Regions from separate parts of the Duganella sp. GW821-FHT01E12 genome, predicted to be linked through region 3. Evidence: riboswitches for the same ligand, from Rfam matches in the RefSeq annotation. Region 3 holds a riboswitch; each other region holds the start of a gene.

Region 1 (5,338 bases), on a different contig from region 3:
TTGTGCATCAGCGTGATCGACAGGAAGATGCAAAGCGTGGTGCGGTGCGCGGCCAGGCTGGCCAGGTCTTCGCCTTCCGGCATCGGCGTGCGGCCCTCGACGCGGGTGAGGATGACGGTCTGCGTCACCTCGGGCAGCGTCATGGATTCGCCGGCCGCCGCCATCGAGGCCATCGCGGACGACACGCCCGGCACCACGGACCATTCGATGCCGGCGTCGGCGAGGGGGCGCGCCAGTTCGATCAGCGCGCCGTACAGCGCGGGATCGCCGGTCTGCAGGCGCACTACGGTGGCGTGGTTGCGCGCCTGTTCGATCAGCCATGCGGTCATTTCTTCCAGCGTCATGTCCTTGGAATCGCGGATGGCGCAGCCGGGCGGCGCGTACAGCGTGACGGCGCGGTCCACCAGCGAACCGGCGAACAGCACGGCGCCAGCCTGCGACAGCAGCTTCTGGCCTTTGACGGTGATCAGTTCCGGGTCGCCCGGGCCTGCGCCCACGAACCAGATTTTGCCGAGAGATGTCATGCGGTGATTACTCCTGAATGTTTTTGTGCGCGCAGCGTGTCGAGCAAGGCGTCGACGCTGCGCGGTGCGGGGCCGGCCGGCAGCACGCCGAGATCGACCAGTTCCGCGTGCAGCGCCAGCGCGGCCGGGGGACGCTGGCCGGCGGCGTGCAGCACGTCGGCCTGCGCGCACAGCGTCTGCGCCGGGCCGGAGGCGATGCAGCGGCCGGCCGCCATGACGTGGATGTCGTCCGCCCAGCGGAAGGCGAAATCGATGTCGTGCGTGGACAGCAGCACGGTGACGCCGCGCGCGGCCAGGCCGTCGAGCAGGGCGGCGAGTTCGGTTTGCATGGGCGCGTCGAGGCCGGCCATGGGTTCGTCCAGCAGCAGCACGTCCGGTTCCATCGCCAGCACGCCGGCGATGCAGACGCGCTTCTTCTGGCCGAAGCTCAGTTGATGCACGGCGCGGCGCGCGTGACTGCGCAAGCCCACCGCATCCAGCGCGGCGGCCACGCGGGCGCGCACCTCGTCCGCATCCAGGCCGAGGTTGAGCGGGCCGAAAGAGACGTCCTCCTCGACCAGCGCCGAAAACAGCTGGCGATCCGGGTTCTGGAACACCAGTCCCACGCGGCTGCGCAGCGCCGTGAGTCCTGCGCGGCTGTAGTCGAAGGGGTGGCCGTCGATGCGCAGCAGGCCGGCGGTGGGGCGCAGCAGGCCGTTCAGGTGCTGCAGCACGGTGGTCTTGCCCGCGCCGTTCGCGCCCAGCAGCGCGTAGCGGCGGCCACGCTGCAGCGTCAGGCTGCAATCGTGCAGGCCCTTGCTGCCGTCCGGGTAGACGTGGGCGACGGTTTGCAGTTCCAGTATCGGGACGTTCACAGGCGGTCTCCCACGGCCAGCGCCACCAGCAACGCGCCGGCCAGCGCGGCCAGCGCGAACTGGCGGCGCGCCTGCGGATAGACCACCGGCAGGAAGCGCAGCGCGCCCTGGCAGACGCGCGCGTCCGCCGCTATTTGCAGCGCTGCGGCGCGCTGCCACACCTGCACCGCCATCTGCCCCGCCAGCAGGCCGGTCGAGCGCCATGCCTGGCGCCAGCCGCGATAGCCGAGGCGCGCGCTTTGCGCGGTTATGCTTTCGTCCCACGCCTGGCGCAGCACGAACAGCATGCGGTAGCACAGCACCATCATGTCGAGCAGCAGTTCCGGCATGCGCAGGCGGCGCATGAGCGCGAGCAGGCCGGGCATCGGTGTGCTGAGCACCAGCCCTGACAGCGCAGCCAGCATGGCCAGCGACCGCAATGCGGTGTGGACCACGACCGGCAGCATGGCGCCGGACCAGCGCCAGTCGCCCTGCGCGTCGGGGCCGAACAGCATGGCCACGCAGGAGAGCAGCAGGAAGCCGAGCGGCGGCAGCACGGTGGCGGCGTAGGCGCGCAGCGGGACGCGCGCGCCCACCAGGGCGGTCAGCACCAGCACGGAAGTCAGCGCCGCCAGCGCGGCCGGACTGCGGGCCACCCATGCGGCGACCACGCCGGCCAGCGCAAACAGTGCCTTGGCCGACGGCGCAACATCGCGCCAGCGGCTGGCGTACGCGGTCGACTCAATCAGCACGGCGGTCCTGCTGGGAGGCGGCCTCGCGGCGCGCGCGTTCGCGGGCCACGGACGTGCCGAGCCAAAAACCGATCACGCCGGCGCCGATGGCCGCCTGCAGCGCGAACAGCAGCGACGCGATTTCATCGCTGGCCGGCTCGAACACGGGTGTGAACCAGGGCTTGTAGCCGGGAGCGATGGCGCCGATGGCCTGCTGCGCGCGATTGTCCGCGCCGGTGAAGATGGCCGGCGCTTCGCCGCCGGAAGTGGCCGGCGGCGCGGTGGCCAGCCACAAAGGCAGCACCGTCAACAGCACCAGCGTCAGGCAGATCAACCAGGTGCGCGCCTTCATGCGCCACCCTTGCGCGCGCCGAGCGTCATCACCGGCAGCGCGCGCAGCTCGTGCGCGTTGAAGCGGACCATCGCGTTCACCACCAGCAGCGTGAGCAGGCCTTCGCTGATGGCGATCGGCACCTGCGTCAGCGCGAAGATGCCGGCGAACTTGAAGAACGAAACGCTAAAGCCGCCCACGGCGGCAGGGAAGGCCAGCGCCAGTTGGATCGAGGTGGTCACATACGTCGCCAGGTCGCCCAGGCAGGCGGCCAGGAACACCGCCGGCGACCGCGTGAAGCCCAGCGCCGACGCCGCGCGCAGCACGCCGTACGACACGAACGGCCCGACGATCGCCATCGAAAACACGTTCGCGCCCAGCGTCGTCAGGCCGCCGTGGGCCATCAGCAGCGCCTGGAACATCAGCACCACAAAGCCCACCGGCACCATCGCGGCTGGCCCGAACAGGGCGGCCCCCAGACCGACGCCGGTCGGATGCGAACAACTGCCCGTCACCGACGGCAGCTTCAGGGCGGACAGCAGGAACGCGAACGCGGCCGCCACGCCGAGCAGCATGCGCCGCTCGGGATGCGATTGCAGGTCGCGGCCGATGGAGCGCAAGCCCCAGGCCAGAAAAGGCAAGGAAACGGCTGCCCAGCCGAGCGCGTGCGCCGGAGGCAAAAAGCCTTCCATGATATGCATTCGAATCCTCCCGTCGAATGGTTATACGGACACCACGCGGGAGATGAAAGACGGTCGACGGAGACACGGGAACGTGCGCAACTGGTCGATAGCGAATTCCCGTCACCCCGCGGAGATGATGCTGATTTTTTTGGGCCGGTATTCTGGCTGACCTTCGTCCTTCTCCGTGTCTTCCCGCGGTTTATGGCAGTGACGTGATGACGGAGTCGTCTGGCTTACAGCAGCGGGGGCTGCACCGGAATGGCCGCGTGTTTCAGCGGCTTCACCGGTTTCCCGTTTAACGAACGCTCCAAGGAGACGCTCGCACCCAAGCATTGATCTTACACTAACGTTGCGCAATGTGCCAACATCGCAGGCTGTGATCGCCGTGCCACAGGCGGCCGGTCCTGTGGAGACATTCGCTAGTTCTTGCGAGACAGCCACGCAACGCCGGCACGCCAGCGCCGCTTCCGGGGTAATATGAACTGTTTGCTAACATTGCGTCGGCAAGCGATATCACGCAGTTGAAGTGGACGAGGGCAGCCAGGCCGCCGCGACGTGATGGCTCGCGCGGGCGAGGTTGCTGTTCGTCGTAACAGGAGAACAACCCACCATACGCCATCTTGCAGAGACTCTGATCGGAGACACCCCATGCCGTACACCCGCTTTCACAAGAAGTCGTTGCCTACGCTGCTGTCCTCACTCTTCCTGCTCGCCGTCGGGCACCACGCGGCGGCCAGCACCCTGAACCAAAACGTTTCCTGGACCATAGACCGGCCCGGCACCTCCACCGTCTACCGCGTGGTGGCCTACGGCGATTCGATCTTCGCCGGCTACAACGGCTCCATCACCAGCGCGGCCAAGTACTCGGCGCCGACGGTGGACGCGGAATACCTGTCCGCGCTGTGGAACGCCGACATCGAGAGCGTGCGCCGCACCAAGTCCGGCGCGGTGGCCTCGGACGTGTACAACAACAAGATCGTGGCCGAGCGTTCGTATATGCAAGCGAGTAACACCCGCGTGGTGGCCTTCGAGATGTGCGGCAACGACGGCCTGCAGGCCCGCACCGCCTTCAAGGGCCAGACCGGCACCTGCGACGACAGCGTGCTGACCGCCGCTGAAAGCAGCTGCAAGACCTACGTCGGCGCGGCGATGGACTACATCAACGCCAACGCCTATTCCGGCGTCAAGGTCAAGCTGGTGTCCAACCTGCACTATCCCGGCTACGATGCCGACAACGTCCAGAGCTCGTGCAAGGACGCCTCCACCGGCAAGACCGTGAACATGCAGGACAAGTTCCTTCCGTCGCTGGCGCGGATCAACTTCGCCATGTGCGATCTGGCGCGCCAGAAGGGCTTCGCCTGCGCGGACAACTTCGCGCAGTACATGGGCGCCGACTACGACAGCAACAACGACGGCAAGATCGACTCCGAGGCGCTGCGCTACGTCGCCGGCGAGAGCCAGTCCAGCTATGTCACGCGCATCACCACCACGCTGCGCTCGACGCTGCGCGACGCCAATACGCACTTCGTCTCGTCCGGCAGCAGCTACGACTACATCCAGTCCGACGACACCCATCCGACCTACAGCGGCAGCACCGTCACGGCCGGCCTGTTCGGCGGCAGCACGGGTTCGGGCGCGCCGCGCTACACGTCCTTCTCGGCCGGTAAAAACCCGATCTGGAACCAGTACGGCCACGAGCGGATGGGCTGGGCGGTGTCGACCTACAACGTCGCAACGCCTTGATGCGTGGGTGAGCTGATCCCTTGGACAAGCCTCCCGAGCGGCCAGAGGCCGGCAGCGAGACACCGGGCGCCGGCCGCGCCTGGCGTCCGCGCGCCGGTCTGCTGGCCGTGGCGCTGATGCTGGCGGTGATCGGCTGCGGCGTGTTGATCTACCTGGTCACCACGCCCGATCCCGGCATCGCGGCCGCTGGCGCGCCGCCGCCGGCTCCGGCCAGCGCGCCGGTGGCCGCCGGGCCGCCGCCCGTGCCCGCGCCTGCCGCGCCGCAGGGCTCCGCGCAGAATCCGCAGCGCCCGCCGGAAGGCGACGCCGACCCGACCCGCGACCTGAAAAGCTACGTGCCACGCGGCGCCAACCCGACCATGCCCGAAGTGATCGAACGCCTGCATGAACGCGGCGTGTACAGCGGCCTCGGCGCGTTTTCGCCGCCGGGCACGCGTCCGCCCAAGGTCGGGCTGGCGGTGCCCGAGGACTTCGAGCTGCCGCCCGGCTACGT
Region 2 (5,338 bases), on a different contig from region 3:
CTGGCGCGCGCCTTGGCCTCCTTCTTCTGCTCTTCGTAGTACTTGCTGACGGCGATGGGATGGTGCGTGTCGTGCACCTCGTTGACGATGTCGGCGATGGTCAACTGCAGCTGGTTGGTCCACAGCCGCCCCGCCTCCGCGCGCGGCGCCAGGCCATGGCGGGCGCCGATGAACATCAGGATGTTGGCCGTCTGCCCGATCAGCAGCCCGCCCGCACGCAGCACCGGCGGCGCGAACGAGGGATGGTCGACCTGGCCGCCATCGAGGCAGGCCAGCAGCGCCGGCATGCCCTTCTTCTGGCGCGCCACGTCCACGTACGGCACGGCCGCCTCCTCCAGCGCCAGGCGCACGAATTCGCCGCGGCCCTGCAGGCCGTCCCAGTAGTAAAGTTGGTATGGTGTCGTCATGCCAAGATGGTAGCACCGACAACGACGCAGCGCCGCCCAAAACGATATTCAGTACACGGTTATAATCGACCGTTGACCCGACCACTTCCCATACGCCATGCCACCAGTCCCTCCGCTTGAACTCCACATTGTCCTGATGGTCGCCGCCGCCGGTTTCCTGGCCGGCGTGCAGAACGCCCTGGCCGGCGGCGGCTCGTTCATCACCTTCCCGGCGCTGCTGCTGGCCGGCCTGAATCCGCTGGCCGCCAACATGACGTCCACCATCGCCCTGTTCCCGAGTCAGATCACCTCCGCCTACGCCGGCCGCAAACTGGCGGGCGACGTCGGGCCGCTGACGTTCAAGCAGATGCTGATCATCAGCGCCATCGGCGGCGTCTTCGGCGCCATCCTGCTTTTGAATACGCCGCCGTCCTTCTTCGCGCGGCTGGTGCCGTGGCTGGTGCTGTTCGCCACCAGCGTATTCGCGTGGGGCAGCTTCCGCAAGAAACCACTGCACGCGGCAGGCAGCATGCCGCCCTGGACGCTGATGCTGGTGCAAAGCTGCATCGCCATCTACGGCGGCTACTTCGGCGGCGGCATCGGCTTCCTGATGCTGGCCGCGCTGACCATCGCCGGCCAGCAGGTGCGCGCAGCAGCCGCCACCAAGAACGTGCTGGCGATGGCGATGAACGCCGCCGCCACGCTGATCTTCGCCACCTCCAGTTTGATCAGCTGGCCGGCCGCGCTGGCGCTGTGCGTGGGCGGCATCGCCGGCGGCTTGTGCGGCGGATGGCTGATCCACCGCCTGCCGGAAAAAGTCATGCGCGGCTTCGTGGTGCTGGTCGGCGCCGCGCTGACCGTGTGGATGTTCGTCAGAACGTAGCCTTCAACGTCAGGCGGAAGGTGCGCGGCTCCACCGGATGAAAGTGGATGTCGTTGACGCCTTCGGCCGGCTCGCCCGGCAGCCGCGATGGATAGTAGTAGTCCACGTCGCTGGCCTTGCGGTCGAACAGGTTGAAGGCGTCCAGCGACACGGCCCAGCGCCGGTCTATCCTGTAGCCCACCCGCGCATACGCGATCGCCGTCGTCGCCGAACGCTGGCTGTTATCCTCGATCAGCGGACGCGGGCCGAAGTAACGCATCTGGAACGCGCCGGACCACGGCCCCAGGTCGGCGACGGTGGCGCCGAACGAGGCCACCTTGCCGACCGCGCCCGGGATGTAGTCGCCCGCCGCGTCATGCTCGGTGTAGTGCGCCCGCGAATACGCCAGGTCCAGGTCGAACAGCAGCCATGGCGCTGCGATGTAGTGGTTGTTCCACTCGATGCCGGAACGGTAGCTGCCGCGGCTTGCCGCCGTATCGCCCGCGTCGCCGGAGAACACCAGCTCGGACGCGGAACGCAGCTTCCACAAGGCCATCGAACTTTGCAGGCCCGGCACGAACTCGGTGCGCACGCCCAGTTCCGCGCCGCGCGTCTTGACCAGCGGCGTGACCGGATCGATAGGCTCGCGCTCCTTCGGCGTCAGGTGCACGGTGGTGCCGCGCGCGTCGTTGCTGTGGAAGCCCTCGCCGTAGTTGATGAAGAACTCCGTCCTGGCCCATGGCCCCAGCACCACCGCCAGTTTCGGCGACGTCATGCCGTCGCTGACCTTGCCCGTGTTCTCGGCGATATTGCTGCTGACATCGAAGCGGTAGCGGTCGTAGCGCAAGCCGGCCGTGGTGCGCAGCCATTCGCGCCACTGCACCGTGTTCTCGAAATAGAGCGCGGCATTGGCCTCCTTGACTTTCGATTCGGTGATGGTGCCGGTGATCTGGCGCTTGACGGTGCTGTACAGCGCCAGCGGCGACATGTAGTCGTAACGTCCCTGCACGCCGACCTTGTTGTTCACTTCCAGCCCGCCCCACTTGCCGAACCACGTCTTGGCCACATCGACGCCCGTCATGCGGCGCTTCTCGGTCTGGCGCGACTGGTCGCCGTTGACCGGATCGTCGAGGAAGTAGGTGAAGTCGTTGTACAGGTCCAGGCTCGATTGCACCACATAGGCGTTGGCCTGCAACAGCGTGTCGCTGGTGCGCTGGCGCAGCGTGGCGGACACGCTGTAACGCGAGGTGATGCCGCCGTCGCTGGTGTCGATGGCGCCGTATCGCCCGATCTCACCGCTTTGCACCGCGCGCAGCGGGATCTGGTTGCTGGCGTACCAGCCGCCCTTGTAGGCCATGCCGGTGACGCTGAACTGGTTGTCGCTGCCGCCCTGGCTGTAGCGCAGCACGCCCAGGCTTTTATGGAAGGCTTCCGGGCTGACCCACGGGCCGTTGTTGTGGCCCAGCTCCGCGCCGTAGACCAGGTTGCCCGCGCCCAGCGGCGTCGAGCCGGTCAGGTTGGCACGGTAGTACTGGTGCTCGCCGACCGTGATGCTGGCGGTGCTTTCTTTGAGCTTGTTCGCCAGTCCCATGTGCGCCGCGCCGGCCGAGGCGAAGTCGCCTTCGTCCGCGTAGTACGGACCCTTTTTGTAGTTGATGCGGTCGACCAGCTCCGGCATCAGGAAATTCAAATCGGTGTAGCCCTGGCCGTGCGCGTGGGCGCGCATGTTGACCGGCATGCCGTCGACGAAGGTGGCGAAGTCGGTGCCGTGATCGAGGTTGAAGCCGCGCAGGAAGTACTGATTGGCCTTGCCGTCGCCGCTGTGCTGCGTGACGATCACGCCGGGCACGAACTCCAGCAGCTCGCCGGGCCGCAATGCGGGACGGTTGGCGATCAGCGCCGCCGTCACCGAGCCCTGGCTGGCGGCGCTGGACGTGCCGACGCCGTTGTCGTAGTGGCCGCGCACTTCAACCGCCTCCATCACAGGCTCGCCGTTGGTCGCCACCGGAAGCGTTGCCGCCAGCGCGGCTATCGAAAACAAAATCATGAATGACCCTTCAATTTGAATCGCGCCACATCCAGTCCCGGCTCGGGGCGCAGGCGCGCGCGAACGGCGCGTGCGCAAGGCACGGCCGCCTGCCGGCAAAGCCGTGGCGCGCAAAATCGATGCATAGATGTAGAGCGAAACAGATGCAAGCCGCTCACCTCCCCGTGAGCGGATTGAAAAGAAATGCCTGGGCATTTCCACCTGTCCTGGCCGGTATCCGGGCTGGCAAGCGACACCGCCTGACCTTCCCATGCGACTGCACAGTGGTCTGAAGAGGCGGATTTGTCGTCAACGACGACGCTTGTTTACCGTTGCGGGGGCAGCACATGTTGGCTGGCGTGGCCAGCTCCATGTTTCCCGTTTAACTGCGCGCCTGGACAGGCGCGCGGGCACCAAAACGGGGCGATTATACGTTAATCGGCCAGCGATTGGAGGATGGGACAGTCGGGGCGGTGATCGCCGTGGCAGCAGCTGGCCAGCGTTTGCAGGGTGTCGCGCATTTCGGTCAGCTCGGCGATGCGCTGGTTCAGCTGCGCCACGTGGCCCATGGCGATGGACTTGACGTCGGCGCTGGCGCGTTCCTTGTTCTGCCACAGCGACAGCAGGTCGCGGATCTGGTCCAGCGAAAAGCCCAGCGAACGTCCGCGCTTGACGAAGCGCAGCGCGTGCAGGTCGTTGTCACCGTAGATGCGGTAGCCGGCGTCGCTGCGCCGCCCCGGCGGGATCAGGGCGATGCTTTCGTAGTAGCGGATCATCTTGGCCGATACGCCGCTGGCCGCCGCTGCCTGTCCGATGTTCATGCTTGTCCTTTCGATTGATCCGGCTTCCAGCGGCGCAGCAGCAAGGCGTTGCTGATCACGCTGACGGAGCTGAGCGCCATCGCGGCGCCTGCGACCATGGGGTTGAGCAGGCCGAAGGCGGCCAGCGGTATGCCGACCAGGTTGTAGATGAAGGCCCAGAATAAATTCTGCCGTATCTTGCTGTAGCTGCGGCGCGAGATCGAGATGGCGGCGGCCACCAGCGCCGGATCGCCGCGCATCAGCGTGATGCCGGCGGCGTGCATGGCGACGTCGGTGCCGCTGGACATGGCGATGCCGACATCGGCGGCGGCCAGTGCGGGCGCGTCGTTGATGCCGTCGCCGACCATGGCGATGCAGGCGTCGCCGGTCTTCAGGCCGGCCACGGTGCTGGCCTTGTCGGCCGGGAGCATGTTGGCCACGACGCGGTCTATGCCCAGCTCCTTGCCGACGGCGTCGGCGCTGCCCTGGTTGTCGCCGGTGAGCAGGATGGTTTGGATGTGCATGGCGCGCAGCGCCTGCAGCGCGGCGCGCGCTTGCGGCTTGACGCGGTCGCCGAAGGCCAGCAGGCCAAGCAGCTGCGCGGGCTGCGGCGCGTTCGATGCGGCCAGCCAGGAGATCGTCAGGCCTTGCCGCTCCAGCGCGGTGGCGCGGGCGCTCAGCGCATCGAGTGCGACGCCCTCCTCCTGCATCAGCCGCGTGCTGCCCAGCATCAGGCGCATGCCGTCGACGATGGCCGACACGCCGCGCCCGGGCAAGGCGGTGACGTCGGTAGCGGTTGGCGCGGCGGCGGCGCCATCGCTCGTGGCGTTACGCGCGGCGGCGGCATCGGTGACGGCGCGGGCCAGCGCGTGTTCGCTGCCGCGCTGGATGGCGGCGGCCAGTTGCAGCAGCCGCCCCTCATCGATGCCGGCCGGCTCCAGCGCCACCAGCGACGGTTTGCCTTCCGTGAGCGTGCCGGTCTTGTCGAACGCCACGGTGGTGATGCGGTGCGCCAGCTCCAGCGCCTCCGCGTCCTTGATCAGTATTCCGTAGCGCGCCGCCACGCCGGTGCCGGCCATGATGGCGGCCGGCGTCGCCAGTCCCAGCGCGCACGGACAGGCGATCACCATCACCGCCACCGCGTTGATGATGGCCCGCTCGGCGTCGCCGGTCGCCAGCCACCAGCCGGCGAAGGTCAGCGCCGCCAGCACCAGCACCACCGGCACGAACACCGCGCTGACGCGGTCCACCAGATGCTGCACCG
Region 3 (5,338 bases):
ACTGCGTCTTCGCCCACTGCTCAAACGAAAACGGCCACCAGCAAATGCTGGCTGCGCTGGGTGCGAAGCCTCTGCTGAACCTGGGCCTGCGTCTGGGCGAAGGCACCGGCTGCGCACTGGCGCTGCCGCTGCTGCATGCGTCGGTCAACTTCCTGAACCAGATGGCCACATTCGAATCGGCCCAGGTCAGCGAGAAGTCCGAGTAAGCGCCGTGCACCAACTACGCCTGTTCTTCACCGCGCTGCAGTTCTTTACCCGCCTGCCGATTCCCGGCTGGGTGGGCTTCGATGCCGCTTGGCTGAATCAGGCATCGCGCTTCTTTCCACTGGTCGGCGTAGTGGTGGCGGCCATCGCCGCCGGCGTGTACGCACTGGCGGCGTGGCTCCTACCAGCCCCGGTCGCGGTACTGCTCTCGACCGCCGCCGGCATCTACGCCACCGGCGCCTTCCATGAAGACGGCTTTGCCGATATGTGCGACGGCTTCGGCGGGGGCATGACGCCGGAGCGAGTGCTGGAGATCATGAAGGATTCGCGCATCGGCGCTTACGGCGCAATCGGCACCATCTGCCTGCTCGCCACCAAATGCACGACGCTGTCGATGCTGCCTCCACTGATGACGATAGCCGCATTGTTCGTCGCCCACCCGCTATCGCGCCTGATGGCGACCTCGCTGATCTGGCGCCTCGACTATGCACGCGCCGAAGGCAAGGCCAAGCCGTTGGCGCAAAAAATGAGCTGCGCCGAATTTTCGCTGGCCGCTGCCTGCGCCGCCATTCCCGCGCTCACAATGGCCGCCTGCGGATGGATCACATGGAGCGCTCTGGCGGCTGGCGTGATCGCCGGAAGCATCGCCACCGTATGGCTGGCCCGAAAATTCGTCCATCGCATAGCCGGTTACACGGGCGACTGCCTCGGCGCCGTGCAGCAGCTCAGCGAAGTGGTGTTCTATCTGTGCGTACTGGCCAGCATGCGCCATGGCGCCCTGCCTTGGTAGCGCCATGCGCCTGATATTGGTCCGCCACCCGCAGCCGCTGGTCGCCACCGGCGTTTGCTACGGCCGCAGCGATCTCGCCGTATCCCCGGATCAGCTGGAGCGAACGCTCACCGCGCTGTCGGCCGCACTGCCCCATGGACTGCCTCTGTACAGCAGCCCCCTGCAACGCTGCACCACACTGGCGGCGGAACTGGCGCCGTTGCTGCAGTCCCCCGCGCCGCTGCTGGATGCCCGCATCGCCGAAATCGACTTCGGCGACTGGGAAATGCGCGCCTGGAACGACATCCCGCGCGCCGACATCGACGCCTGGGCCGAGGACCTGGTCAACTACCGGCCCGGCGGCGGCGAGAGCGTGCTGCAAATGGCCGGCCGCATCGCCGCCTTTTATGCTGACATCCAGCGCCAGCACCGCGACGCCATCGTCATCTGCCACGCCGGCGCGATGCGCCTGCTGTCCGCATGCCACGCCGGCCTGGCGCCCGCCGGAATGGCTCTGCAGGCGGCCCGGCATCCGCATCAAATCGGCTACGGCGCCACACTGATCCTGCAAAACTAAACCGCCGGCCGATGACCGCGACAGCACAAACCCGTATAATGACGGGGTTTTGGTGCCCGCGCGTCTGTCCAGATGCGCAGTTAAACGGGAAACACGAAGCCGCCGGTTCACTCAGCCAAGGCCCACGTGTGCTGCCCCCGCAACGGTACGCAAGTGTCGCGATTCATGCGCGACAGCCCTCCTCTGACAAACCACTGTGCTCCGCATGGGAAGGTGAGGCGGTCTAACTTGCCAGCCCGGATACCGGCCAAATCAGGTGGAAGTGAGCGAACGGGATGTGCGCGAATGGAAGGGGCCGGCCTGAGTGACGGCGCTCCGCTGCACGCATGATCCGGTTCTCCGCTTCTGTTCAATCTGGCCCACGGGGACGTCGGCCGGTTGCTATTAATAGAAAAATTACATCATGACCCTTCGTATCTCCCGTCCTGCGGCCTTGACGTCGCTGGCACTGGCAATGGCCGCCTCCTACGCTCACGCAGAACCCATCGCCGGCACCGTGCTGGTTACCGCCACCCGCAGCCCGCAGGCACTGGCCGACGTTATCAGCGATAGCGTCACCATCAGCGCCGAACAGATCGCCGAATCCGGCGCCGGCTCCATCGTCGACCTGCTGCAACGCCAGCGCGGCATCGAAATCGCCCGCACCGGCGGCCCAGGCACCAACTCCACCGTGTTTATCCGCGGCGCCAACAGCAATCAGAACGTGGTCCTGGTCGACGGCGTGCGTATCGGCTCGTCGACCACCGGTGCCGCCAACTGGAGCGCGCTGCCGCTGACCTCCATCGACCATATCGAAATCGTCTACGGCCCACTGAGCTCCCTGTATGGCGCGGACGCCATCGGCGGCGTAATCCAAATCTTCACCAAGAAGGGCAAGGGCGCGCCAGCATTCACCGCCTTCGCGGGCTACGGCACCGACAACACTCGCGAGGGCGATGTTTCGGTCTCCGGCGCCACCGGCGGTGAACACAGCATCAGCTACGCAATCAGCGCCGGCAAGGAAAAGTCGGACGGCTTCTCGGCCACCCGCCCAACCATCGGCAAGTCCTACAACGCCGACAAGGATGGCTACGACCGCGAAAGCGCGGCGGCGCAATTCAGCCTGCGCCTGGCCGAAGGCCACGAAGTAGGTGCGATGCTCCTGCATAGCAAACTCGATTCGCAGTACGACAACGGCCCCTCGCCTTACGATGTGCGCTCGCACGCGAAGCTCGAAAACGCTTCCGTCTACAGCAAAAACCAGATCCTGCCAATCTGGCAAAGCCTAGTGCAGTACTCGCAGACCAAGGACGATGGCGCCAATTACAGCAGCGCCTCGGCGTTCGGCTACTCGCAGGCCAACACCAAGCAAACCGACTTCACCTGGCAAAATGATGTGCAGATCGGCGCCGACGTGCTGCAACTGCTGTACGACCACCGCAAGGAAGAAGTGCAGACCAGCGGCTTCACGCTGGATGCTTCGCAGCGCACCACCAACTCGCTGGCGGCTTCGTACAACGCCCGCCGTGGCGACAACCTGTTCAACGCCAGCGTGCGTCGCGACAAATCGGTCTACGGTGGGAAGAACACCGGCTCCATTGGCTACGGCTACACCTTCACGCAGGCGTTGCGCGCCACCGCCAGCTATGGCACCAGCTTCCGCGCACCAACCTTCAATGAACTGTACTACCCAGGCTACGGCAATGACAAAAACAAGCCGGAACTGGGCAAGAACGCCGAAATCGGTCTGCGCTACGACAACGGCACCACCGCACTGAGCGCAAGCTACTACCACAACCGCCTGACCGACCTCCTGGTGAACACGACGCCATGCCCATACGCCGGCGATTATTCCTACGGCTGCGCCTACAACGTCAACCACGCGCTGCTTGAAGGCGTGACCATGGCCGCCAGCCAGCAACTGGGCCGCTTCAACCTGGCCGCCAACGTCGACCTGCAGGATCCAAGGGACGAAACCAGCGACAAGCGCCTGCAGCGCCGCGCCAAGAAGCACGCTAACCTGATGGCCGACTACAGCGCCGGCGCCCTGAAGGCCGGTGTGGAGATCGAACTGTCCGGCGACCGCTATGAAGACAGCGCCAACACCGTCCGCATGGGTGGCTATGGCCTGGTCAATCTGTACGCGACCTACCACTTCAACCGCGACTGGTCCGCGCTGGTCCGCTGGAACAACATCGGCGACAAGCAGTACGACCTGGCGCGCAACTACACCACGCCGATGTCCAAGCTGTTCGCCGGCATCCGCTACGGCTACAAGTAAGCGGTAATGGTGTAACCTGCCGGGCGGGAAGCGCATCCGCCGAGCGCCCGGCAGCCTTTTTGAAAGCAGTGCATGCATTCTTTCTCACGCAATCTGCGACAACGCGCCACCGTCACCCTGACCGTGCTGGTGCTGTTCGCGTTTGCCAGCCTGATTTTTTCGGGCATGACCGGTTCGGTCTCGATTCCCCTCTCCGATATTCCCGCAGCAGTCAATGACCTGCTGCACGGCCAGACTAAAACCCTGGCATCCACCCTGCTCGATCTGCGCGTTAGCCGCGCACTGACCGCCTTCGTCACCGGAGCGGCGCTGTCGCTGACAGGCGTGATGATGCAGGCGCTGCTGCGCAACCCGCTGGCCGACCCGTATGTGCTGGGCATCTCGGCCGGCGCCTCCGTCGGCGCCCTGGCCGCGATGTTGTTCGGCTGCGCCATCTGGATGGTCGACGCCTCGGCCTTCGGTGGCGCCGTCGCCGTCGCGATGATGTTGTACCTGCTGGCCCGGCGCGACCTGCGCGGCGGCACGGCGGGCGAAGGCGGCACCGCGCTGCTGCTGTTGACTGGTGTGATCCTGTCCTCCGCCTGCATGGCGCTGGTGACGCTGATGCTCTCCATCGCCCCCGAAAGCCGCTTGCGCAGCATGATCTTCTGGATGATCGGCGACCTGGCCGGCGCGCCATCGCGCGCGATGCCGTGGATCGTATTGGCCTGCGGCCTGGTATTCGCCGTGCGCAACGCCCGCTCCATGAACGTCATGGCGCTGCACGCCGAAGCCGCCGCCACGCTGGGCATACGCGTCGGCGCGCTGCGCAAGGGCCTGTTCTTCGCTTCCGGCCTGCTGACCGCCAGCGCCGTCACCAGCGCCGGCAGTGTGGGCTTCGTCGGCCTGATCGTGCCGCACGCCTGCCGCTTCGCCGTCGGCGCAGACCACCGCGTGCTGATCCCAGCGGCGACGCTGGCCGGTGGCACCTTCCTGCTGCTGGCCGACACGCTGGCACGCACCATCATCGCGCCGCAGCAGCTGCCGGTGGGCGTCATCACCGCCCTGATCGGCGCACCGATCTTCCTGTATCAACTGCACCGGCTGCGCAAATGATGATCAGTACTCACAACCTCTCCCTGAAAATCGGCCAGCGGCAACTGATCGAGGATCTGAACTGGCGTGTGCGCGAAGGCGAATGCTGGAGCGTCATCGGCCGTAACGGCGCTGGCAAGAGCACCTTGCTGAAAACCCTGGCCGGACTACGCAACCCGGACGGCGGCTATGTCACCATCCAGAACCGCACCCTGACCGACTGGCCGCTGGCCGAACTGGCGCGCCAGCGCGCCTTCCTGGCGCAGAGCCGCAGCGACGCCTTCGCCTACAGCGTGATTGAAACCGTGCTGTCGGCCCGCCACCCCTATCACGGCAACCGCTATTGGGAAGGCAGCGACGATCACGCCATCGCCCTGAAATCGCTGGAGGCTATGGAAGTGGCCGAACTGGCCGAGCGCGACGTGCGCACCTTGTCCGGCGGCGAACGCCAGCG

Evidence for each region. A riboswitch is a leader RNA that binds a small molecule or an ion and turns the genes downstream of it on or off. The one in region 3 is predicted to bind cobalamin.
Region 1: it holds a riboswitch for cobalamin, as region 3 does, so the genes downstream of both, AC07WS_RS02630 (energy-coupling factor ABC transporter permease) here and AC07WS_RS30120 (TonB-dependent receptor domain-containing protein) in region 3, are expected to answer to the same signal.
Region 2: it holds a riboswitch for cobalamin, as region 3 does, so the genes downstream of both, AC07WS_RS05565 (TonB-dependent receptor) here and AC07WS_RS30120 (TonB-dependent receptor domain-containing protein) in region 3, are expected to answer to the same signal.

The regions. Positions count from the first base shown of each region.
Region 1 is NZ_JBWKWR010000001.1:615,713-621,050, forward strand. Features, by position in the region: gene cobM (precorrin-4 C(11)-methyltransferase) at 1-524, opposite strand, end outside; gene AC07WS_RS02615 (energy-coupling factor ABC transporter ATP-binding protein) at 521-1,378, opposite strand; gene cbiQ (cobalt ECF transporter T component CbiQ) at 1,375-2,109, opposite strand; gene AC07WS_RS02625 (energy-coupling factor ABC transporter substrate-binding protein) at 2,099-2,440, opposite strand; gene AC07WS_RS02630 (energy-coupling factor ABC transporter permease) at 2,437-3,120, opposite strand; cobalamin riboswitch at 3,237-3,446, opposite strand; gene AC07WS_RS02635 (SGNH/GDSL hydrolase family protein) at 3,751-4,845, shown strand; gene AC07WS_RS02640 (hypothetical protein) at 4,866-5,338, shown strand, end outside.
Region 2 is NZ_JBWKWR010000002.1:61,400-66,737, forward strand. Features, by position in the region: gene AC07WS_RS05555 (glutathione S-transferase) at 1-407, opposite strand, end outside; gene AC07WS_RS05560 (sulfite exporter TauE/SafE family protein) at 505-1,269, shown strand; gene AC07WS_RS05565 (TonB-dependent receptor) at 1,259-3,295, opposite strand; cobalamin riboswitch at 3,487-3,707, opposite strand; gene cueR (Cu(I)-responsive transcriptional regulator) at 3,709-4,095, opposite strand; gene AC07WS_RS05575 (heavy metal translocating P-type ATPase) at 4,092-5,338, opposite strand, start outside.
Region 3 is NZ_JBWKWR010000023.1:13,261-18,598, reverse strand. Features, by position in the region: gene cobT (nicotinate-nucleotide--dimethylbenzimidazole phosphoribosyltransferase) at 1-206, shown strand, start outside; gene AC07WS_RS30130 (adenosylcobinamide-GDP ribazoletransferase) at 212-994, shown strand; gene AC07WS_RS30125 (histidine phosphatase family protein) at 999-1,550, shown strand; cobalamin riboswitch at 1,584-1,816, shown strand; gene AC07WS_RS30120 (TonB-dependent receptor domain-containing protein) at 1,954-3,810, shown strand; gene AC07WS_RS30115 (FecCD family ABC transporter permease) at 3,883-4,905, shown strand; gene AC07WS_RS30110 (ABC transporter ATP-binding protein) at 4,905-5,338, shown strand, end outside.